Occultella kanbiaonis: one gene and its partner. The protein of the gene in region 1 interacts with the protein of each later gene in a pairwise test. Links are inferred from orthologs where the notes say so. Each region holds a gene or a part of one and is shown on either strand. Other genes may lie near its edges.

Region 1 (11,314 bases):
CCTCGATGTCCACCTCGGCGCGCGGCAGCACGGCTCGCAGTTCCGCCGCTCCGAGTGCCCGGCCACGCAGATCGATCGTTCGCATCACCTGAAGAGTCTAGGGCGTTCACGAGGCCGGCCCGAAGACACGCTAAGCCAGGCCCATATGACCTAGAATTGGCACGTCCGCACGCGATGGAGCTGCGGGAGCGGCCAGGAGGTCGTCATGGGTGAGATCGAGAACCGGGCCGTCATCGAGCGGCTCGTCCAGTGCCTCAATGACAAGCGGACCGAGGTCATGGACGAGCTGTTCCACGAGGACGCCGTCATGGACTGGCCCCAGTCCGGCGAACAGGTGATTGGTGCGGTCAACCGCCGAGCGGTCTACGGGGCGTTCCCCGGGCTGCCGACCATCACCCCGCGACGGATGCTGTCCGCCGGGGACCTGGTGGTCCTCGAGGCAACGCTGGACTATGACGGCCCCGTGTACCGAAGCGTGTTCATCTTCGAGCTGCGCGATGGCCGGATCGCCCGGGAGACGGCCTACTGGGCCGAGCCGTTCGAGGCACCGCAGTGGCGCGCGGCGTGGGTGACCGTCGAAGGCTCGTGACGCCGGCCCGCGTGGTGCGGCGCGCGGACCCGGTGCCGCGGTGCACGGACTCAGACCCCGGCGCGGCTGCGATACTGGCCGGATGGCCACGCCGACCCCTGATCAGCCGACCGACGTCGAGATCCGCGACGAGATGATCCGCCTCGGCCAGTTCCTCAAGCTCACCGGTATCGCCGACGACGGCGCGGGAGCCCGGGACCTGCTCACCGACGAGGCGATCGACGTCAACGGCGACGTGGAGACCCGCCGAGGGCGGCAACTGCACCCCGGTGACGTCGTCGAGGTGGACCTGCCCGACGGCGTCCGGCGGCTCCGGGTGGTCAGGCCCGCCTGAGCGCGTGGCTCGCCGGGCCCGGCCGACCGCGGCCCTGGTGGTCGCCGCGACCCGGCGTTAGCGTGAGGTGATGGACACGCTCGTGATCAACCGGGCCGATGGCCGCGCCGACGGCGAGGACTGGGCCGAGAACTACGAGGAGCTGCCCGGCGGTGCCCGGATCTCGCTGATCCTCGAGTCCACCACCCGCGCCGGCGTCGGCCCCCGCCTGCATCAGCATCCGTACGCGGAGACGTTCCTGATCCGCCGTGGCTCGGCCACGTTCCGGATCGGCGACGCCGAGGTGGAGGGCCACGCCGGCCAGATCCTGGTGGCCCCTGCGGACACCCCGCACACGTTCCGGACCGGCCCGCACGGGTACGAGGCGATCCACATCCACGCCAACGAACGGTTCGTGACGACCTGGCTCGAGTGAGCGGCGGCCCCCGGTCCGCTAGACCAGGCAGCTTGGCCCGAGCAACGCCTTCAGGTCGCCGTACAGCGCCGGGGTCCGCTCCACCCGCAGCCCGTCCTCGAGCCGGAGCACGGTGGCCCGGCCCGGTGAGGTGAGCTTCACGTGCACCTCGGTGACCCCGGGGTGCGTGGACAGGATGTCGCGGAGCTGCTCCACCACCGGCGTGGTGCACCGGTTCGTCGGGATGGACAGCATCATCGGCGCGTCGTCACCCACGGACACGTCCGGGATGGACACCTCCATGGCCTGCAGCTGCATGGCCTCGTCCCGGCGCCGGACCCGCCCGCGCAGCACCACCACCTGGTCCTCGGCGAGGATCGTCGAGTAGGCCAGATACGTCTCACCGAAGAACATGACCTCGACCGAGCCCTCCATGTCCTCGATCGTGACCGCGGCCCACGCGTTGCCCTGCTTGGACATCTTGCGCTGCAGGGACGTGATCAGCCCGGCGATCGTCACGGTGGACCCGTCCGGGCGCGCCTCGTCCGCATTGAGCGTCGCGATCGAGACGTCCGCCGACTGGGTGAGCACGTGCTCGATGCCGGAGAGCGGGTGGTCGGACACGTACAGGCCGAGCATCTCCCGCTCGAAGGCGAGCTTCTGCTTCTTGTCCCACTCGGGAAGGTCGGGGACCTCCACGGCGAAACCTCCGCCGTCGCCGTCCCCGCCACCCAGGGAGGCGAACAGGTCGAACTGCCCCTCTGCCTCCTTGCGCTTGACCCCGATCACCGAGTCCACGGCCTGCTCGTGCACCATCAGCAGCGCGCGGCGGGTGTGGCCGAGGGAGTCGAACGCCCCGGCCTTGATCAGGGACTCGATGGTCCGCTTGTTGCAGACCACCGCAGGCACCTTCTCGAGGAAGTCCGTGAAGGAGGTGAAGTCCCCCTTCTCCTCGCGGGCGGCGGCGATCGCGGCAACCACGTTCGCACCGACGTTGCGCACGGCGGCGAGGCCGAACCGGATGTCCGTACCGACCGGGGTGAACGTGGCCGCGGAGGCGTTCACGTCCGGTGGCAGCACCGTGATGCGCATCCGGCGGCACTCGTTCAGGTAGAGCGCCGACTTGTCCTTGTCGTCCCGCGTCGAGGTGAGCAGGGCGGCCATGTACTCGGTCGGGTAGTTCGCCTTGAGGTAGGCGGTCCAGTAGGAGACCAGTCCGTACGCGGCCGAGTGCGCCTTGTTGAACGCGTAGTCGGAGAACGGGACGAGCACGTCCCACAGGGTCTTGATCGCGTTCGCGGAGTAGCCGCCCTCGCGCATCCCGGAACTGAACTTGTCGAACTCGGCGTCCAGCACCTCGCGCTTCTTCTTGCCCATGGCCCGCCGGAGCAGGTCGGCCTGCCCGAGCGTGTACCCGGCCAGGTGCTGGGCGATCGCCATCACCTGCTCCTGATAGACGATCAGGCCATGGGTGGTGCCGAGGACCTCCTCGAGCGGTTCGGCCAGCTCGGGGTGGATCGGGGTGATGTCCTGCTGGCCGTTCTTGCGCAGGGCGTAGTTCGTGTGCGAGTTCGCGCCCATCGGGCCGGGCCGGTACAGGGCGCCGACGGCGGAGATGTCCTCGAAGTTGTCCGGCCGCATCAGCCGCAGCAGCGACCGCATGCCGCCGCCGTCGAGCTGGAACACGCCGAGGGTGTCCCCGCGGCTGAGCAGGGTGTACGTCGGGCGGTCGTCCAGCGGCAGGTCCTCGACCACCACCGGCTCCTTGCCGTTGACGACGATGTTCTCGAGTGCGTCGTCGAGGATGGTCAGGTTGCGCAGCCCGAGGAAGTCCATCTTCACCAGGCCGAGGTCCTCCCCGGCCGGGAAGTCGATCTGGGTGATGATGGCGCCGTCCTGCTCGCGGCGCATGATCGGGATGATGTCGATCAGGGGCTCGCTGGCGATGATGACGCCCGCCGCGTGCACGCCCCACTGCCGCTTCAGGTTCTCCAGGCCGCGGGCCGTCTCGAGCACCCGCTGGGCGTCCGGGTCGATCTCGACGACCTTGCGGAACTCGTCCGCCTCCGCGTAGCGCTTGTCGTCCGGGTTGTAGATGCCCGAGAGCGTGACGTCCTTGCCCATCACGGCCGGCGGCATCGCCTTGGTGAGCTTCTCCCCCATCCCGAACGGGTAGCCGAGCACCCGTGAGGAGTCTTTGAGGGCCTGCTTGGCCTTGATGGTGCCGTACGTGACGATGTAGGCGACCTTGTCCTCGCCGTAGGTGTCGGACACGTACTTGATGACCTCGCTGCGGCGACGCTCGTCGAAGTCGATGTCGAAGTCCGGCAGGGACATCCGCTCGGGGTTGAGGAACCGCTCGAAGATCAGCCCGTTCTTCAGCGGGTCGAGCTCGGTGATGCTCATCGCGTACGCCGCCATCGACCCGGCGCCGGAGCCACGGCCCGGCCCGACGCGGATGCCGTTGTCCTTGGCCCAGTTGATGAAGTCCGCGACCACCAGGTAGTAGCCGGCGTAGCCCTTGGAGGTGATGATGTCGATCTCGTACTCGGCCTGCTTGCGGACCTCCTCCGGGACGGTCTCGCCGAACCTCTTGTGCAGGCCGACCTCCACGGACTTCACGAAGGTGGAGATCTCGTCCTCACCCTCGGGCACCGGGAAGTGCGGCATGTACTTGCCGACCTGCTCGGTGAACGTCACGTCGCACTGCTCGGCCACGAGCAGCGTGTTGTCGCACGCCTCCGGGTAGTCCCGGAACAGCTCGCGCATCTGCGCTGCGGACTTCAGGTAGTACCCCTGGCCCCCGAACGCGAACCGCTTGCCGCCCTGCTCGTACGTGGGCTCGTCCAGCGTGGCTCCGGACTGCACACACAGGAGGGCCTCATGGGCGTGGGCGTCCTCCTCCTTCGTGTAGTGCAGGTCGTTGGTGGCCAGCAGCGGCGCACCGATCTCCTTGGCGATCTCGATCAGGTCGGCGAGCGTGCGGCGTTCGATGTCGAGACCGTGATCCATGATCTCGATGTAGAAGTTCTCCTTGCCGAAGATGTCCTGCAACTCCCCCGCTGCCCGGATCGCCTCCTCGCGCTGCCCCAGGCGCAGCCGGGTCTGGATCTCCCCGGACGCGCAGCCACTGGTCGCGATCAGGCCTTCGGCGTACGTTGACAGCAGGTCCCGGTCCATCCGGGGCCACTTGCCGAGCTGCCCCTCGAGCGAGGCCAGCGAGCTCATCCGGAACAGGTTGTGCATGCCCTGCGTGGTCCGCGAGAGGAGCGTCATGTGCGTGTACGCACCACGCGCGGAGACGTCGTCGCCCGCCTGGCTCGCGTCGCCCCAGCGGACGCGGGTCTTGTCGAACCGGGACGTGCCCGGGGTGACGTACGCCTCCACGCCGATGATCGGCTTGATGCCGTACTTGCGGGCCTTCGACCAGAAGTCGTAGGCGCCGAACAAGTACCCGTGGTCCGTGGTCGCGACCGCCGACTGGCCGAGGCGCTGCGCCTCCTTGAACAGGTCGTCCACCCGCGCCGCCCCGTCCAACATCGAGTACTCGGTGTGGACGTGGAGGTGCACGAAGTCGTCGGACATGCAGGCGATTCTAGGTCGAGCCGGGGACACTGTGGGGAGGGTGTCCGGCGAGCCCGACCGGGCCCGGCGTGTCCCGCCCGGCGTGTCTCGGTCCGGGCCGAGTCAGGGCCCGACGGCGGGTCCCCGGCCCCGGCGCCGGCCGTACCCTGATCCCGTGGTGGGGACGGGCGGGGGCCGACGGCGGGTGGCACCCGTCGCCCTCGTGCTCGCCCTCGCCGCGGGGTGCGTCGGATGCGCGGGGGGCGCGCCGCAGCGGTGGTCCCCCGAGGCCGGCGCGAACTGGCAGATCGTGCTGGCCGCCGAGCCGGCGGCCGGCGTCGAGCTCCTCGACGGCGTGGCCGTCTACGACCTCGACGGCGCGGACACCTCGCCCGAGCAGGTCGCCGCTCTCTCGGGGGCCGGGGCACGGACGATCTGCTACGTCAACGCGGGCGCCTGGGAGGACTGGCGCGACGATGCCGACGAGTTCCCCGCCGAGGTGATCGGGGCGGCGTACCCGGGCTGGGACGGGGAGCGCTTCCTGGACATCCGCCGCCTGGATCTGCTCGCGCCGCTGATGGAGGCACGGCTGGACGCGTGCGCCGCGGCGGGCTTCGACGCCGTCGACCCGGACAACATCGACTCCTACGACACCGAGACCGGCTTCGACCTGACCCGGGCGGACGCCGTCACCTACGCCCTGTGGTGGGCGAGCGCCGCGCACGAGCGGGGACTCGCCGTCGGGCAGAAGAACGCACCCGACCTCGTGGGCGACCTCGTCGACTCCTTCGACTTCGCCGTCACCGAGGACTGCGCGGCGGACGGGTGGTGCGCGGACCTGAGCCGGTATCTCGACGCGGGACGGCCGGTGTTCGCGATCGAGTACACCGACCGCACCGGCTCCGGTGACTTCGCCGAGTTCTGCGACGATCCCGCCCTGTCCGGGTTCTCGCTGATCCTGAAGCACCGCGACCTCGACGATTGGCGGGCGGGCTGTGAGTGAGGCCGCTATTGTCACCGAATGGCTGAACTGAGCGCGCTGCCGCGTGGGCGCTGGCGCGAGGTGGCCGCAGCCACGGGACTGCTCGGCGCCACCGGCGCACCGCGGCCCACCATCTTCGCGGAGATGTCCGCCCTCGCCGCGAGCACCGGCTCGCTGAACCTCGGCCAGGGCTTCCCCGACGCCGACGGGCCCGAGACCGTCAAGGCAGCCGCCACGGCAGCCATCGCGGCCGGGCACAACCAGTACCCGCCGGGACCGGGGATCCGGGTCCTGCGTGAGGCGATCGCCGCCCACCAGGACCGCCACTACGGGATCGCCCTTGACCCGGACACCGAGATCCTGGTCACCGCCGGTGCCACCGAGGCGATTGCGGCCGCGGTGCTCGCGCTCGCCGGTCCCGGTGACGAGGTCCTCACCCTCGAGCCGTTCTACGACTCCTACGCCGCGGTGATCGCCCTGGCCGGCGCCACGCACACGAGCGCCCCGCTGCGCCCCGGCACCGACCCCGCCGACGGCTTCCGGCTGGACCTGACCGCCCTGCGGGCCGCGTTCACCTCGGCCACCCGGGTGGTGCTGCTCAACTCCCCGCACAACCCGACCGGCGCCGTGCTGAACCGCACCGAGCTCACCGAGATCGCCCGCCTCGCCGCCCGGTACGACGCCGTCGTGGTCACCGACGAGGTCTACGAGCACCTCACCTACGACGGCGCCGTCCACGTCCCGATCGCGACCCTGCCCGGCATGGCCGAGCGCACCCTGACGATCTCCTCGTCCGGCAAGACGTTCTCCCTGACCGGCTGGAAGATCGGCTGGGTGAGCGGGCCGGCGGGGCTCGTCGACGCCGTCCGCGCCGTCAAGCAGTTCCTCACCTACGTCAGTGGGGCGCCGTTCCAGCCGGCGATCGCCACCGCGCTCGACCTGGAGACCGGCAGCGGCCCGGACTCCACCTGGGTGCGCGACCTGGCGACGTCCCTGCAACGGCGCCGCGACCTGCTCACCGAGGGCCTGACCGACGCCGGATTCACCGTGGTCCGGCCCCAGGGCACCTACTTCGTGATCGCCGACGCCGCCGACCTGCTCGCCGGCTCGCTCGCGCCGACAGGCATCGAGACCGGCGTGGACCTGTGCCGTGAGCTGCCCAGCCTGGCCGGCGTCGTCGGAGTGCCGACGAGTGCGTTCACCAGGGCCGGCTCCGACGCCGATCTCGCGCTGGCCACGACCGTGCGGTTCACGTTCGTGAAGTCGACCGAGGTGCTCACCGAGGCGGTCCGACGCCTGCGGATGCTCAGAGGACTAGCGTGAGACCTGACACCGCCCGGGCCTGAGGAGGCACCCGATGGTCGAGCTGAGCACGGACGACGTGTGGCGTGTCCTCGAGAAGCAGAACTTCATGGTGATCGGGATGGTCTCGGCGCGCGGGATGGCGCGGACGGCCGGGGTCATGCCGTGCGTCGTCGAGCGGGTGCTGTGGTTCACGACGAACACACAGGAGTGGAAGGCCAAGCATCTGGCGGCGAACCCCGAGGTGTCGGCGACGGTTCCGATCCCGAAACGCATTCCGTTCGTGCCCTGGGTCCAGATCCCCGCCGCGACCGTCACGTTCGCCGGCGTCGCGCAGATCCTCCCGGCCACGCAGATGCCGCCGGGCGCGCGGGAGAAGCTGCTCCGCGGGCTGGAGCTCGGCGGCGCGGAGCGGGGCGCCCTGATCGGCGTCGGGGTGCGGCCGGCCGGTGACTTCGTGACGTACGGCGTCGGCTGCTCGCTGCTCGAGATGCGCGACACCGAGATGGCCAGGGGGCGCGCGCCGACGGCGTGAGCGCGGCGACCGGCATGGACGAGGCCCCTCGTGCCGCTTCAGATCCCGAACAGGGTGTCCGGCAACAGGTGCGGCACCGTCATCACGGCCCAGAAGCGCAGCCAGCGCCCGGCCACGGAGATCAGGGCGAACAGCCACCAGCGCATCCGCACCGTGCCGGCCAGGACGCTGACCAGTGCGTACGGGGGCACGCCGGCGAACGCGCTGACGGCGGTGACCAGGCTGGGACCCCAGACGTGGCGGCGGCACCAGGCCTCGACCCGGTCCATGCCATCCACCCAGCGGCCCTTCGCCGTCGACCGCTTGCGCAGGTGGGCGAGGTCGAGCACGCCGCGGCCGAGTAGGTAGTAGAGCATCTTCCCGGCGACCTGCCCGACGGCGCCGGCGAGCGCCAGCCACACGGCCGGCACGTCCGAGACCAGTGCCACCGCCAGCAGGTACACCTCGGCGGGCAGCACGATCACGATCGCCGAGAGCAGGCAATAGCCGAAGGCCGCGGCGAGTTCCAGCACGCCGCGAACCCTACCCGGCCGGGGTGCGATGATGGTCGGTGCGACCGGCCCACCCGTTCGCGGGGCCGAAGGGTAGGTGTGCCGTGTCCGGGATCGAGATCGTCGTGGTCGACGGCGAGCGGTTCGAGGTGCGGCGTCAGGCCGGCACCTACCACCTCACCTGGCTGAGCGGCCCGAACCCCGGCTACGGCTTCAGCATCGGCAGCAACACGGTCGCAGTACTCGAGCCGCGGGTACTGGAGACCGAGATCCGCGGATTCCTCGGTCAGATCGACCCCGAGACCGGCTACCTGTAGGCCGCCGAACGCGACATCGTTGTCCTCGAGCTCGCTGCAGGGGCCAACAACCTCGCGCTCGACGGATCAGGCGGCCACGGTGACGCCATCTGAGTCGCCACCGGCCGCGTCGGCGCGCGATGCGCCGGGCTCCGCGGCGGGGTGCCCGGCCCGACGGGACCGGGTGGCGCGGCGGACGAGAAGGGCCGCGGCCAGGGCGAACAGCGTGGCCAGGGCGAACACGCCGCTGAACGGAGCGAACGCCGTCGGGCCGTCGGTGAGGGCACCGAACACCACGCCCGTACCGGCCAGGGCGACCGCACCACCGATGGAGTCGGCGATCGTCAGGGCGGAACTGTTGAAGCCGCGATCGGTGTCGGAGGACAGCGCCAGCGTCATCGTGGAGATCCGCGGGTAGGCCAGTCCCATGCCGGCACCCGCGAACGTCCACACGGCCACGGTCGCCAGCGCCGGCGCCGCCAGCACGCTCGTGAGCGTCGAGGCGGCGATGGCGAAGAGCACCAGGCTCGTGCCAAGGCGCAGGACGCCCCGGTCGCTGACCCGGGTGGCAACCCGGCCGTGGATCTGGGATGCGAGCGCCCACGCCAGTCCGCCGAAGGTGAGGCCGAAGCCCGCCAGCACCGGAGTCACGTGGTGGACGTCCGTGAGCAGGTAGGGCAGGTAGACCTGGGCACCGACGAACGCACCGGACAGGAATCCCCGCAGGGTGATGACGGCGGGCAGGCCGCGCCGCGCACGGAGGGCACCGGCGGGCAGCAGCGGGCGCAGCGCGATCAGCACCACCACGAGAGCGGCCGCCGCTGCGATCCAGCCCGCCGGGGTCCCGGTGCCTGAGGTCAGGTCGACGGTGAGCACTCCCGCCGCGACGAGCGCCGCCCAGGCGACCGTGCCGAGGCGCCACGGCGCCGCGCCGGGTACGTCCGCGGCGAGCCGGCGCAATGCCGGTCGGAGCATGATGACGGCCGGCACGACGAGCAGGATCACGCCGTGGAACACCCAGGGCCAGCCGAGGTTCTCGGCGACCAGGCCGCCGAAGAACGGCCCGACCAGTGACGGCACCACCCACGCCGCGGCGAATCCGGCGAAGATCCGGGCGTGCAGCTCGGGCGGGTAGATGCGGGCGACCATCACGAACAGGGACACCGTGATCGCCCCACCACCGAGTCCGTGCAGCAGGCGCCCGGCGACCAGCACCTCCATCGAGGTGGCGAACCCGGCGATCCCGAGGCCGATCACGAACAGCGCGAGCGAGGCGAGCAGCGGACCCCGCGGCCCGGTCCGGTCCGACCACTGCCCCGCGATGACCATCCCGATGATGCCGACCGCCAACGGTCCGGAGAACGCGAGGGCGTACAGCGAGGCACCATCAAGGGCCGCGCTGATGCCGGGCATCACCGTGGTCACGGCGAGCGACTCGAACGCCGCGAGGAACACCAGGGCGCACATGCCGATGCTGATCCAGCGCAGCCCGGGTCCGAGGACGGACAGTGGTGGCTCAGCGGCCACGGGAGCGGTCATGATCATCAGGCTAGAGTCTCAACCTAGGTTCAGGTCAAGGAGTTGACACATGCCCAGGATCGAAGGTGGGAAGACGCACGTGCTGACGGTCGGTGAGCTCTCCGCGCGCAGTGGTGTTGCGCCGTCGGCGTTGCACTTCTACGAACGGGAGGGGCTGATCAGCGCCGAGCGTACCGCCGGCAACCAACGCCGGTACCGGCGGGACACGCTGCGAAGGGTCGCGTTCATCCGGGTGTCCCAACGGGTCGGGGTCCCACTCGCCCGGATCCGTCTGGCGCTCGACTCGTTGCCGGCCGGCCGGACCCCCACCAAGGCCGACTGGGCCCGACTGTCCCGGATGTGGCGCAGCGAGCTCGACGAGCGGATCGCGGCACTCGAGCACCTCCGTGACGACCTGACCGGCTGCATCGGCTGCGGCTGCCTGAGCCTGCGCACCTGCACCCTGCAGAACCCCTCGGACACCCTCGGCGCGACCGGCACCGGACCGCGCCGCTGGGACGACGTCACGACGTCGTGAGCACCTTGACGGCGTCGCGGTGCCAGATCCGGGCGTCCAGGTAGCGGTCGGCGCCGATCTCGTACCCGAGCGAACGGTAGAACGGCATGGCGGTCTCCTGCGCGGACAGCTCGACCCGGACCGACGCGGGCTCCCCGGCCGTGTACTCGGCCAGGGCGATCTCCTCGAGGGCGGCCATGAGCACCCGGCCCACGCCCCGCCGTCGGGCACTGCCCCGCACCGCGACCCGGGTCGCGTGCACCACGCCCGGGTGCGCGGGGTCGGCGAGCAGCCGCGCGGTGCCGAGGTCCGCGGCACCGGTGACGTCCTCGGGATCGTCGGTGACGAGCACGTGCGCCGTGCCGGGCCGGGCGTCGAGGTCGTCGAGCTCCTCGTCCTCGCGCACGCCCTGCTCGCCGACGAACACCTCGAACCGGATCGCGTGCACGCGGGCCAGGCCGGCCGCGTAGCCGGGGCGGGCAGCATCGATGCGGAGCACCCTCATGGCCCCTGCAGCCTCTCCAGCGCGACCGTGAGGTCCTCGGGGTAGGAGCTGGTGACCTCGAGCCAGTCGCCCGTGCCCGGGTGGTGGAAGCCGAGCCGCATGGCGTGCAGCCACTGGCGGGTCAGCCCGAGCTCCTGGGCGATCGTCGGATCGGCGCCGTAGGTCAGATCCCCCACGCACGGGTGGTGCACGGCACTCATGTGCACCCGGATCTGGTGGGTCCGCCCGGTCTCCAGGTGGACCTCCAGGAGCGAGGCCCGCCGCATCGCCTCGAGGGTCTCGTAGTG
Region 2 (11,405 bases), 880 kb from region 1 along the record:
TGACCGTATACATCATGGTCCGCTTGGCGCGGTCCTCACCGAACTTCTCGCGCAGCTGGCGGCGCACCCGGAACGCGGCGATCAGGGCGTCGACCAGTGCGATCGCGACGATCGCGTACAGCGCGAGGATCGCTGTGACGCCGATCGCGGCCCAGCTCGCGTTGAACGTGGAGATCAGCAGGATGACCACGATCGCGCCGGACAGCGGCAGGAACAGCTCGCCGAGGCTGAACCGGGCGTCGATGTAGTCACGCACGTACCGGCGCACCGGGCCGCGGTGCTGGGCGGGGAGGTCCTCCTCCTTGCCCGTGATCATCGCCTCGTTCATCCGGGCGCGGGCGGCGTTCATCTTCTCGCGCTCGGCCCGGCGGGCGGCGCCGCGGTCCGTCGGCACGAGGGGACGCTTGTTGGCGGCCTCAGCGACCTTCCGTCTGGGCGTGGGCCGTCCCTTACCGGATGGAGGCGCCTCGATCTCTTCAACGATGGGGGCTTCCTCGTCCTTCTTGCGTCCGAACACGATCATGAGTTTAGTCGAGGCGGACAGGTGCCACTGCCGACGTGGTCACGGCCCCGGGTCGAAGGTGAGGGTCCCGCGTATCAGGGCGGCCATCGGTGCCCCCTCGTACCGCTCGACGACGGCGAGGGCCAGGTCGATCCCGTGCACACCACCGGTGCAGGTGAGCAGGTCGCCGTCGTCCAGGGTGGTCGCGCCGACGTCCAGCAGCGCGCTCGGCTCGAGCCCGAGCAGCGTCCGCCGGGAGTCCGGGTGCGCGGCGACCGCCCGGCCGGCCAACAGCCCCGCGGCGGCCAGCGCGAGACTCCCGCTGCCGACGCCGACCAGCAGGGCCGTGCCCGGCCGGGTCCGCCGCAACCAGGCCAGGTGCTCGCGGTCGCGGGTGAGGCGACGCACCCCCGGCCCGCCGGGATGGATCAGCACGTGCATGGTGCCGGCGTCGTCGGCATCCCCGGCCGGCACCAGGTGCAGGCCGGTCGAGGACCGCACCGGCAGCCCGTCGTGGGAGAACAGGATCACGTCCGGACGCAGCGCACTGCGCGCACCCCACGTGCTGAGCACCCGGTGCGGGCCGACCACGTCCAGTTCGTCCACGCCGTCGAAGACCAGGATGCCCACCCGGATCGGTGAGGCCGTCGTCACGGACCCGATGATCCCACCAACCGTGGCCGGCGCCCAGTGGGGCCAGGTGGGTATCCGCACCTGGGAGACTGACCGGGTGCGCGTCGTGATCGCCCCCGACCATTTCGGTGGCCCGTTGAGTTCCCGGGTGGCCACGGCCGCCCTCGCCCAGGGTTGGACCGAGCGGGGGCACGAGGTGGTCGGGGTGCCGATGAGCGACGGCGGAGCCGGCCTGGTCGAGGCCGTCCACGCCGCTCGGGGCGGGGACCTGGTGGCCCTCACCCTGCCGGGCGCGGTCGGGGTCGCGGACCGACCGGCGACCGTGCTGCACGTGCCCGGCCGCAGCGGCGGCACCGCCTACGCCGAGGCCTCCGTGGCGCTCGACGGCGTGGGCACCGCCGCGGACCCGCTGACCCTCGCGCGCGGCGGCTCGAGCGCCGCCGCCGCGGACCTGCTCGTGGGTGCGTTGGGCACGGGCGCGCGCCGCGTGGTGCTGGGCGTGGGCGCCGTCGCGGTGCACGACGGCGGAGCAGGCTTCCTGAGTCGGCTCACCGACCTGGTGGGGGAGTCGGGCGGCGCCGCGCCCACCGAGGGCGCCGCTCTCGGGGCGCGGCTGCCCGCGCTGCGCCGCGCCCTGGCCGGTACCGAGATCGTCGTGGCCGCGGCCACGGACATCCCGCTCCTCGGCCTGCACGGCGCCGGGGCCTCCCTGAGTGAACGACCCGGCATCGACGCGGCCGACGCCCAGGCGATCGAACGGGACGTGGCCGCGTTCGCCGCCGACCTCGAGGAGGCCGCGGCCCGTGCCGCCGATGGTGCGGCCACGCGCGGCTCCGGCGCCGGGAGCGACCTGCTCGCAGGTGCGCGTGCACATGCGGGCCATCGGCATGCGGAGCGGCCCGCGCCGGCCCGCCGGGCCACGTACTCCGGGGCCGGAGGCGGGCTCGCGTTCGCCCTGGCCCTGCTCGGGGCACGGGTCCTCGCCGGCTCGGACGTGGTGGCGACCGAGGTCGGCCTCGACGACCGGATCGCCGACGCGGATCTCGTCGTGACCGGCACGGCCGTCCTCGACGGTGACGCCCTCCACGAAGGGGTTCCGGCCGCCGTCGGCAGCCGTGCCATGACGCACGGCCTGCCCGTGGTGGCGATCGCCCACGAGGTCCATGTGAACCGGCGCGAGCTCGCCCGGGTCGGCATCAGCGCCGCGTACCCCGTTCTTGACACGCCGCTGTCGCCGACGGGCGGAACCGAGGTCGACAGGACCGACGCACTGTCCGCGCTGCGGGCGCGCGGGGACCGGGTGGCCCGCTCCTGGGGCAGGTGACGTACTCTGGTCTGGACGCCATGAGCGGACGCGGGAACAACTTCGCCCGATCGGTGCGTTACCACTGAGGAGAATGCCGGCGACCGTGTCCGGCGGGCACACCACATCGGAGATGACGATGACCGAGACCACCACCGAGACCCTCGAGCACGAGGTCGCCCTGACCGACTTCGCCGCGTCCAAGGTGAAGTCGCTGCTGTCCCAGGAGGACCGCGACGACCTGCGCCTGCGCGTGGCCGTGCAGCCCGGCGGCTGTTCCGGCCTGATCTACCAGCTCTACTTCGACGACCGCTACCTCGACGGCGACGCCGTCCGGGACTTCGAGGGCGTCGAGGTCATCGTCGACAAGATGAGCGTGCCCTACCTCACCGGCGCCACCATCGACTTCGCGGACACGATCGAGAAGCAGGGCTTCACGATCGACAACCCGAACGCCGGCGGCTCCTGCGCATGCGGCGACTCGTTCCACTGAGCCGCCCCCGGAACTAACGGCTGCGCCCCTCGTCCGCAGCGGACGAGGGGCGCAGCCGTCTGCTGTCCCCGACCCGACCAACTACGAATCGAGCCCATCCACGTGAGTCTGTCCCGCCGCCGTCCCCTTCCGCTCCTGATCGCCGGTGCCACGGCGGCCGCCCTGCTCCTCGCGGGCTGCTCCGGCGGCGACGACGACGGCGGCGACCCCACGCCGTCGCAGTCCGAGAGCGGCGGCGCCGAGGTCACCGAGGGTAGCGAGGGCATGCCGCAGGCCTCGGGGCAGTTCGGCGAGTCCCCGAACTTCACGTTCCCCGACAGCGCTCCGCCCGAAGGCCTGCAGGTCGACGTCCTCTCGGAGGGCGACGGACCCGTGGTGGAGCCGAACGCCGTCGTGACCGCGAACTACTACGGCATCGTCTGGGGCTCCGACACCCAGTTCGACGACTCCTACAGCCGCGGCGCCCCGAGCATGTTCGGGCTCACCCAGGTGGTCCAGGGCTGGACCGACGGGATCCCCGGCCATGCCGTGGGCTCCAGGCTGCTGATCAGCATCCCGCCGGACCTGGGCTACGGGCCGCAGGGCGGGAACCCGGACGCGGGCATCGGCGCGGAGGACACCATCGTGTTCATCATCGACCTGGTCGAGACGTATAACCCGGGCGACGCCGGCCAGGCCGACGCGGAGCCCACGCCGGAGGCGGCCGACGCTCCGGTCGTCATCGACGGCGCACTGGGGGAGCCGGTGACGTTCACGATCGCCGAGGGGGCGGCCGAGCCGACCGAGCTGACCGTCATCGTCCTGGCCACCGGCACCGGTGAGCCCGTGGCGAGCCAGCAGAGCGTCGCCGTCGCGTACGCGTTCTCGTACTGGGACGGCAGCGGGACCGGCTCCAGCTGGGGCTGGGACGGCGCGGACCCGGAGGGCCCGTTCTCGGCGTTCGCCGGCCAGGGCACGATCGTGGACGCCACCCTGGACGTGCCGGTGGGCTCACGGGTGCTGGTGCTGGCACCGGCGACCGAACAGGCTCCGGCGAGCGCCGCTGTCATCGACGTGCTCGGCACCGCCTGAGCGACGATCTCGACGGACGCCCCCGGAATCCGACCCTGGGGCGTCCATCCGAGCGGGTCCTGACGCACGCACCGGCCCGTTGGGGATAGGGTGGGCGAGGCTGGTGAGAACTTCGTGACGGACACCCTGAAGGTGTCCAAAAAACCTAGTGATCACGCGGCCGAACTTGCAGATCGTTGTGACGTCGGAAGGCTTGAAGATCGTGTCATCGCCCTCTTCTCGACACCCGAAACGCCGCGCTGCGGCGCTCGGCGTGGTCGGGCTCGTTACCGCCGCAGTTCTGGGTGGTTGCTCCGCCGAGCAGGTGGGTCGCGGTTGGATGCCGACGGTCCCCGGCATGACCGAGCACACCGACGACGTCGTCGCGTTGTGGACCGGTTCCTGGATCGCCGCGCTCATCATCGGCGTGCTCGTGTGGGGGCTGCTCATCTGGTGCGTGATCGTCTACCGCAAGCGCAAGGACGACAACCGCCTGCCCGTGCAGCTGCGCTACCACCTACCGCTGGAGTTGCTCTACACCTTCGTTCCGATCGTCATGGTCGGCGTGCTGTTCTACTACACGGCAACCCTGCAGGAGGAGATCACCGACACCTCCGCGGAGGCCGACGTCCACATCGAGGTGTACGGACGGCAGTGGTCCTGGGACTTCAACTACCAGGACGCCGACGTGTGGGACTCCGGTGAGCCGGCCGCGCTGGACCTCAGCGACATGGCCGTGACAGAGGAACTGCCCACGCTGTACCTGCCCGTCGACCAGACGGTCGAGTTCACGATCCGCAGCCGCGACGTGGCGCACTCGTTCTGGGTGCCGGCGTTCCTGTACAAGATCGACATGCTGCCCGGCGAGGTGAACACCTTCCAGGTGACCCCGGGCGTCGAGGGCGAGTGGCTCGGCAAGTGCGCCGAGCTGTGCGGCCAGTACCACGGCTACATGCTGTTCAACGTGGCCGTCGTCTCCCAGGCGGAGTTCGACGCGCACATGGCCGAGCTGGAGGAGGCCGGCCAGACCGGCCAGCTGGGTCCGGAGTACGACCGGCAGAACCCGGCGAACCTGACCGGCGCCGAAGAAGGAGCTGACCACTGATGGCCACCATCGAGGACACGCCGCAGGCGCACGTCGAGACGGTGCCGGGCCTTCCCCCTGAGCGTCAGAAGCTCGGTCGGACCGTCATCAAGTGGGTCACGTCCACCGACCACAAGACGATCGGGTACCTGTACCTGATCACCTCCTTCATCTTCTTCTGCATCGGCGGCGTGCTCGCGCTGCTGATCCGGGCCGAACTGTTCGAGCCGGGCGTGCAGATCGTCAGCAGCGCCGAGCAGTACAACCAGTTGTTCACGATGCACGGCACGATCATGCTGCTGCTGTTCGCGACGCCGCTGTTCGTCGGGTTCGGCAACGTCCTGGTGCCGCTCCAGATCGGTGCCCCGGACGTGGCGTTCCCGCGGCTGAACATGTTCGCGTACTGGCTGTTCCTGTTCGGCGGGATCATCGCCTGCGCCGGCTTCCTCACCCCGAAGGGTGCGGCGAGCTTCGGCTGGTTCGCATACGCGCCGTTGTCGAACGCGACCTATTCCGACGGCCTCGGTGGTGACCTATGGGTCATGGGTCTGGCGATGACCGGTTTCGGCACGATCTTCGGGTCGGTCAACTTCATCACCACGATCCTGTGCATGCGGGCCCCGGGCATGACGATGTTCCGGATGCCCATCTTCACCTGGAACATCCTGCTCACCTCGGTGCTCGCGCTGATGGCGTTCCCGATCCTCGCCGCCGCCCTGTTCGGGCTCGGCGCCGACCGGATCCTCGGCTCCCAGATCTTCGCCGCCGAGAACGGTGGGGCCATGCTCTGGCAACACCTGTTCTGGTTCTTCGGACACCCGGAGGTCTACATCATCGCGTTGCCGTTCTTCGGCATCGTCTCGGAGATCCTGCCGGTGTTCTCCCGCAAGCCGATCTTCGGCTACAAGGGCCTCATCTTCGCCACCATCTCGATCGCCGGCCTGTCAGTGACCGTGTGGGCCCACCACATGTTCTCCACCGGCCAGGTGCTGCTGCCCTTCTTCTCCGTGATGACGATGGCGATCGCGGTGCCCACCGGTGTGAAGTTCTTCAACTGGATCGGCACGATGTGGCGCGGGAAACTCACGTTCCAGTCGCCGATGCTGTGGTCCATCGGGTTCCTCGCCACATTCCTCTTCGGTGGCCTCACCGGCGTGATCCTGGCCAGCCCACCGCTGGACTTCCACGTCACCGACACGTACTTCGTGGTGGCGCACTTCCACTACGTCGTGTTCGGCACCGTGGTGTTCGCGATGTTCGCCGGGTTCTACTTCTGGTGGCCGAAGTTCACCGGCAGGATGCTGGACGACAAGCTCGGCAAGCTCCACTTCTGGCTGTTGTTCATCGGCTTCCACGGCACCTTCCTGATCCAGCACTGGCTCGGCGTGCTCGGGATGCAGCGCCGGGTCCCGGACTACCTGCCCGAGCCCGACTTCGTGCTGTTCAACCAGATCTCCACGGTCTCCTCGGTGCTGCTGGCGCTGTCGACGCTGCCGTTCCTGTGGAACGTCTACAAGACCTGGCGGCACGCGCCGCTGGTCACGGTCGACGACCCGTGGGGCTACGGCGCCTCGCTCGAGTGGGCCACCTCCAGCCCGCCCCCGCGGCACAACTTCACGTCCCTGCCCCGGATCCGGTCCGAGCGTCCCGCCTTCGACCTGCACCACCCGGAGGTCGCCGCGCTCGATCACGCGGAACCGGACAAGGACATCCTCGATCAGATCTACGGCAACGCCGAGATGGCCGGCCACAAGGCCCAGGTCGACGAGCGAGCAGCCCGGCAGCGGCAGGAAGGGACGGACAAGTGAGCAGGGGTCACACGCCCAAGAGTGCCAAGAAGAACTCCCCGCTCGGGGTGGAGAAGTGGTTCTTCCTCCTCGGCTTGGTCTTCTTCGTGCCGGTCTTCCTGCTGTACGGACTCTGGTCCCACTGGGAGCCGATCGGTTCGATGGCCCTCGGTCTGATCATTGGCATGTGGGGCATGGTCGGTGTCTATCTGTGGCGCGTCGGGTCGCGGATCGACGAACGCCCCGAGGACGACCCGTACGCCGAGGTCACGGCCGACTCCGACTACGGTGTGTTCTCCCCGTGGAGCTGGTGGCCGCTCGTGCTCGGGATCGCCGCTGCCCTGGTGTTCCTCGGCGTGGCCGTCGGCTGGTGGCTGGCCGGTATCGGAGTGGCACTGGGCGTCATCGGCCTCGTCGGCCAGGTCCTGGAGTTCAGTCGCGGACAGCACGCCCACTGAGCGGCGCCTGAGCCCACGTTCGCCGAAGGGTCCGTACCGAGATCGGTACGGACCCTTTCGCATGCTACAGAGACAAGGGGAGCCCGGGGTGCGCAGCGGGACACCCGCGATCCACCTGGTGCAGCTCGGCGAAGGCCGCGTCCCTCGCCGACGCACAATGCCGAAGCGGGCCCACACCGGATCTCTCCGGTGTGGGCCCGCCGTTACGTGCCTGCGCTGAACGTCAGGGGACGATCAGACCCGCCGTCTGGGTGCGCGCGCGCTCGAAGCGGGCGGCCACGTCCTGCCAGTTGGCGATGTTCCAGAACGCCTTGACGTAGTCCGCCTTGACGTTGAGGTAGTCCAGGTAGAAGGCGTGCTCCCACATGTCCAGCAGCAGCAGCGGGATGATCCCGACCGGGATGTTGCCCTGCTGGTCGAAGAGCTGGAAGATCGCGAGCCGCTGGCCGATGCTGTCCCAGGCGAGCACAGACCAGCCGGACCCCTGGATCGCATTGGCGTTCGCAGCGAACTGCGCCTGGAAGGCCTCGAAGGAACCGAACTGGTCCTTGATCGCCTCGGCGAGCTCGCCGTCGGGCTGCCCACCGCCCTCGGGGGAGAGGTTGTTCCAGAACACGGTGTGGTTGGTGTGGCCACCGAGGTGGAACGCGAGGTTCTTCTCGTGCAGGTTGACCGCGGCGAAGTCGTTCTTCTCGCGTGCCTCGGCGAGCTTGTCCAGCGCGGCGTTCGCACCGGTCACATAGGCGGCGTGGTGCTTGTCGTGGTGCAGCTCCATGATCTTGCCCGAGATGTGGGGCTCAAGAGCGGCGTAGTCGTACGGCAGGTCAGGAAGCGTGTACTGAGCCATGTGGTCCTCCCGGTCGGTGCGGCGCAGTGATTCCGTGCCGCGGTTTATCACCGCGGCCCCGGGAAGGGGCCGCGGGACGTTGTCAGCATCAGACCCGTCGTCGAGCGGCGGGTCTCCTCCACCGTATCCCGAAGGTCAGTGGCTACGCGCTTCGAGCTCGTGGACGTCCCGACCCTCGGACGCGGGCAGTTCGTCGTGCGCGCCGGTGGCGTGCGCCGCGGCCAGTTCGGCTGGGGTGACGGGCTCGACCCGGTCCTCGTAGAAGAAGCGGGAGAGCTTCTGCCGGCGCAGCTCCTTGGCGTGCCCTGGGCGACGGACGCCGTTGGCGTCCTCGGCGGGCTCGATCTCGAGGGGACGCTCCCGCTGCGGGCCGACCAGCACCCACCGCTCGAACTCGTCCAGGGGCTGGTGCACCTCCGCGTACTCGCCGGAGGCGAACCGGACCACGCGGCCGGTCTCGTGGCCGTGCAGGACCAGTTCGCGGTCCTTGCGCTGCAGACCGAAGCAGACTCGCTTCGTCACGATGAACGCGACCACCGGGAGGACGAAGAACAGCACCCGGAACGCCCACGTGATCGCATTCAGGGACAGGCTGAAGTGCGTGGCGATGAGGTCGTTCGAACCGGCCCCGAGAAGCACGAAGAACGCGCTGAGCACGGCCACGATGATGGCGGTGCGCGTCGGTGCGTTGCGCGGCCGGTCGAGCACGTGGTGCTCGCCGGTGTCCTTGGTGACGAGGTTGTGGATGAACGGGTACGCCCCGAGGATCGTGAAGAGCAGGCCGGGCACCACCACGGCCGGGATCAGGACGTTGAGCGAGAGTGTGAAGCCGCCGATGACCACCTCCCAGCCGGGCATCAGCCGCAGCGACCCCTCGAGGAAGAGCATGTACCAGTCCGGCTGGGCACCGGCGCCCACCAGGGCGGGGTCGAACGGGCCGTAGTTCCAGACGTTGTTGATGCTCATCGTCGCGCCCATGAGGCCGAGGATGCCGAACACGATGAAGAAGAAGCCGCCGGCCTTGGCCACGTAGATCGGGAACAGCGGGAAGCCGACCACGTTCTTGTCCGTGCGACCGGGGCCCGGGTACTGGGTGTGCTTGTGCCAGAACACCAGGAACAGGTGCACGGCCACGAGCGCGAGGATCAGCCCGGGGATGAACAGGATGTGCAGGGCATACATGCGCGGGATGACGTCCATGCCCGGGAACTCGCCGCCGAACACCATGAAGCTCAGGTAGGAGCCGATGATCGGGATGGACCGGACCACACCGTCGGTGATGCGCAGGCCGTTGCCGGAGAGCACGTCGTCCGGGAGCGAGTAGCCGGTGAGGCCGGCCAGCAGGCTCGTGATCAGCATCAGGAAGCCGACCAGGTAGTTCAGTTCCCGTGGCTTGCGGAACGCACCCGTGAACAGGATGCGGAGCATGTGGATCACCATGGCGCCGACGAAGATCAGCGCGGACCAGTGGTGCAGCTGGCGCATGAAGAGGCCGCCACGCACATGGAACGAGAGGTTCAGCGTGGATGCGAACGCCTCGGACATCGGCTGGCCCTGCATCGTCACCGGGAGGGCGTCGTGCGGGTAGTGGATCTCGTTCATGCTCGGCACGAAGAACATCGTGAGGAACGTGCCCGAGATGATCAGCACGATGAAGCTGTACAGCGCGATCTCACCGAGCAGGAACGACCAGTGGTCGGGGAAGAGCTTGCGGCCCAGTCCCTTGAACATCTTGGAGATGCCGAGACGGGTGTCGAGGAAGTCCGCCGTTGCGGCGATCTTCGGGTCCACCTTGGGGCCGGAGGCCAGGTCGGTGGTCATCGTTCACGCTCCCAGAAACTCGGGCCGACGGGTTCGTCGAAGTCACGCTGCGCCACCAGGTAGCCGTTCTCGTCGACGTCGATCGGCAACTGGGGCAGTGCCCGCCCCGCGGGTCCGAAGACCACCTTGGCCTCGTCGGTCACATCGAACGTGGACTGGTGGCACGGGCAGAGCAGGTGGTGGGTCTCACGCTCGTACAGCGCCACGGGGCAGCCGACGTGCGTGCAGATCTTCGAGTACGCCACGATGCCGTCATAGGACCAGCTGGCGCGCTCCTCGGTCTCCTTCAGGTCCTGCGGGTCCACGCGGACCAGGAGGACGACGGCCTTGGCCTTCTCGTCCAGGTAGTCCGGGTGCTCCGGCAGATTCCACGGCATCACGTGGAAGAGGCTCCCGATGGTCACGTCGGAGGCCTTGATGCGGCGGTTGGTCGGGTCCGTGGCGAGGTAGATGCGGTCGCCGTTGGCAGCGGGCGCCCACGCGGTCCGCTTGAACCTCGAGATGTCCCAGTCACCACCGAGGTTGCCGATCAGCGGCACCAGGAACGGCAGCGGCGCGAGGGCGAGGGCACCACCCAGGGCGCCCTTGATGAGCGGGCGGCGGGCGATGTCGGTGTCCTTGGCGCCCTCGTTGAACATCTCGATCGCCGTGCTCCGCGTCTGCGCGTCTCCGGCGATCTCGTGCCGCTCCTCGACCTTGTCATGGTCGTTCATGAGCGACTTGGCCCAGTGGATCGCGGCGGTCCCGATGCCGAGCATGCCGAGCCCGAGTCCGAGCCCGATGATCAGGGTCGACAGGCGGGTGTTGCCGACGCTGCCGCTCTCTGCGTCGACCGGGATGGCGAAGTAGCCGACGATGGCGGCGATGCTGGCCAGCACGGAGACGGTGAACAGGAGGAGGACGAGACGCTCTGAGCGCTTCGCGGCCTTCGGGTCCTCATCGCCGAGGCGAGGCCGGTGCGGGGGCAGTCCCGGGTTCGGGAACTTGTCCGGGTGCTCGGTGAGCTCGGTGGAGTGGTCGGACTGCTCGATACTCATGAGGAGCGCGCTCCGATCCACACTGCGGCCCCGATCAGGAGGCCGAATCCGACGAGGAACGCCCAGACGCCCTCGGACACGGAGCCGAGCGAGCCGAGGCTGAAGCCACCGGGGTTGGGCTCCCGCTGGGCCATCAGGTAGGCGATGATGTTGCGCTTGTCCTCTTCGTTGAGGTTCGCGTTGTTGAACACGGGCATCGACTGCGGGCCGGTGATCATGGCCTCGTAGATCTCGATGGGCGTGCTCTCGTCCAGTGCCGGCGCGTACTTGCCGTTGCTGAGGGCGCCACCGGCACCGACGAAGTTGTGGCACATCGCGCAGTTGGTCCGGAAGAGTTGCATGCCCTCCGCCGCGTTGCCGAGCTCGGGGTCGACGACGTCCTCACCGGGA

What was found.
Region 2: the proteins of GKS42_RS09945 (region 1) and ctaD interact in binary tests that used the Escherichia coli proteins (3 or more experiments, as listed by UniProt). The link is inferred for Occultella kanbiaonis from one-to-one orthologs.

The regions. Positions count from the first base shown.
Region 1 is NZ_CP046175.1:2,156,024-2,167,337, reverse strand. Bases 5,136-8,044 are described here. They hold GKS42_RS09945 (aminotransferase class I/II-fold pyridoxal phosphate-dependent enzyme), read left to right. Parts: upstream 5,136-5,902; coding sequence 5,903-7,186; downstream 7,187-8,044. Other genes in these bases: GKS42_RS09935 (YqaA family protein), read right to left, coding at 7,739-8,044; GKS42_RS09940 (pyridoxamine 5'-phosphate oxidase family protein), read left to right, coding at 7,221-7,700; GKS42_RS09950 (endo alpha-1,4 polygalactosaminidase), read left to right, coding at 5,136-5,884. In the rest of the region: hisD (histidinol dehydrogenase), read right to left, coding at 1-88; GKS42_RS09970 (nuclear transport factor 2 family protein), read left to right, coding at 206-589; GKS42_RS09965 (RNA-binding S4 domain-containing protein), read left to right, coding at 672-923; GKS42_RS09960 (cupin domain-containing protein), read left to right, coding at 994-1,338; dnaE (DNA polymerase III subunit alpha), read right to left, coding at 1,357-4,902; more of GKS42_RS09950, read left to right, coding at 5,057-5,135; more of GKS42_RS09935, read right to left, coding at 8,045-8,212; GKS42_RS09930 (hypothetical protein), read left to right, coding at 8,296-8,508; GKS42_RS09925 (MFS transporter), read right to left, coding at 8,575-10,026; redox-sensitive transcriptional activator SoxR, read left to right, coding at 10,076-10,543; GKS42_RS09915 (GNAT family N-acetyltransferase), read right to left, coding at 10,530-11,027; GKS42_RS09910 (RluA family pseudouridine synthase), read right to left, coding at 11,024-11,314. UniProt on the Escherichia coli protein: Shows aminotransferase activity with methionine and histidine as substrates, and to a lesser extent also with phenylalanine.
Region 2 is NZ_CP046175.1:3,033,286-3,044,690, reverse strand. The notes cover bases 4,480-7,479. They hold ctaD (aa3-type cytochrome oxidase subunit I), read left to right. Parts: upstream 4,480-5,085; coding sequence 5,086-6,873; downstream 6,874-7,479. Other genes in these bases: GKS42_RS13985 (cytochrome c oxidase subunit 4), read left to right, coding at 6,870-7,310; ctaC (aa3-type cytochrome oxidase subunit II), read left to right, coding at 4,480-5,086. Also shown: GKS42_RS14020 (DUF3043 domain-containing protein), read right to left, coding at 1-523; GKS42_RS14015 (DJ-1/PfpI family protein), read right to left, coding at 563-1,156; GKS42_RS14010 (glycerate kinase), read left to right, coding at 1,125-2,459; iron-sulfur cluster insertion protein ErpA, read left to right, coding at 2,578-2,931; GKS42_RS26935 (FKBP-type peptidyl-prolyl cis-trans isomerase), read left to right, coding at 3,034-4,002; more of ctaC, read left to right, coding at 4,151-4,479; GKS42_RS13980 (superoxide dismutase), read right to left, coding at 7,534-8,157; qcrB (cytochrome bc1 complex cytochrome b subunit), read right to left, coding at 8,293-9,978; qcrA (cytochrome bc1 complex Rieske iron-sulfur subunit), read right to left, coding at 9,975-11,015; qcrC (cytochrome bc1 complex diheme cytochrome c subunit), read right to left, coding at 11,012-11,405. UniProt on the Escherichia coli protein: Cytochrome bo(3) ubiquinol oxidase is the terminal enzyme in the aerobic respiratory chain of E.coli that predominates when cells are grown at high aeration.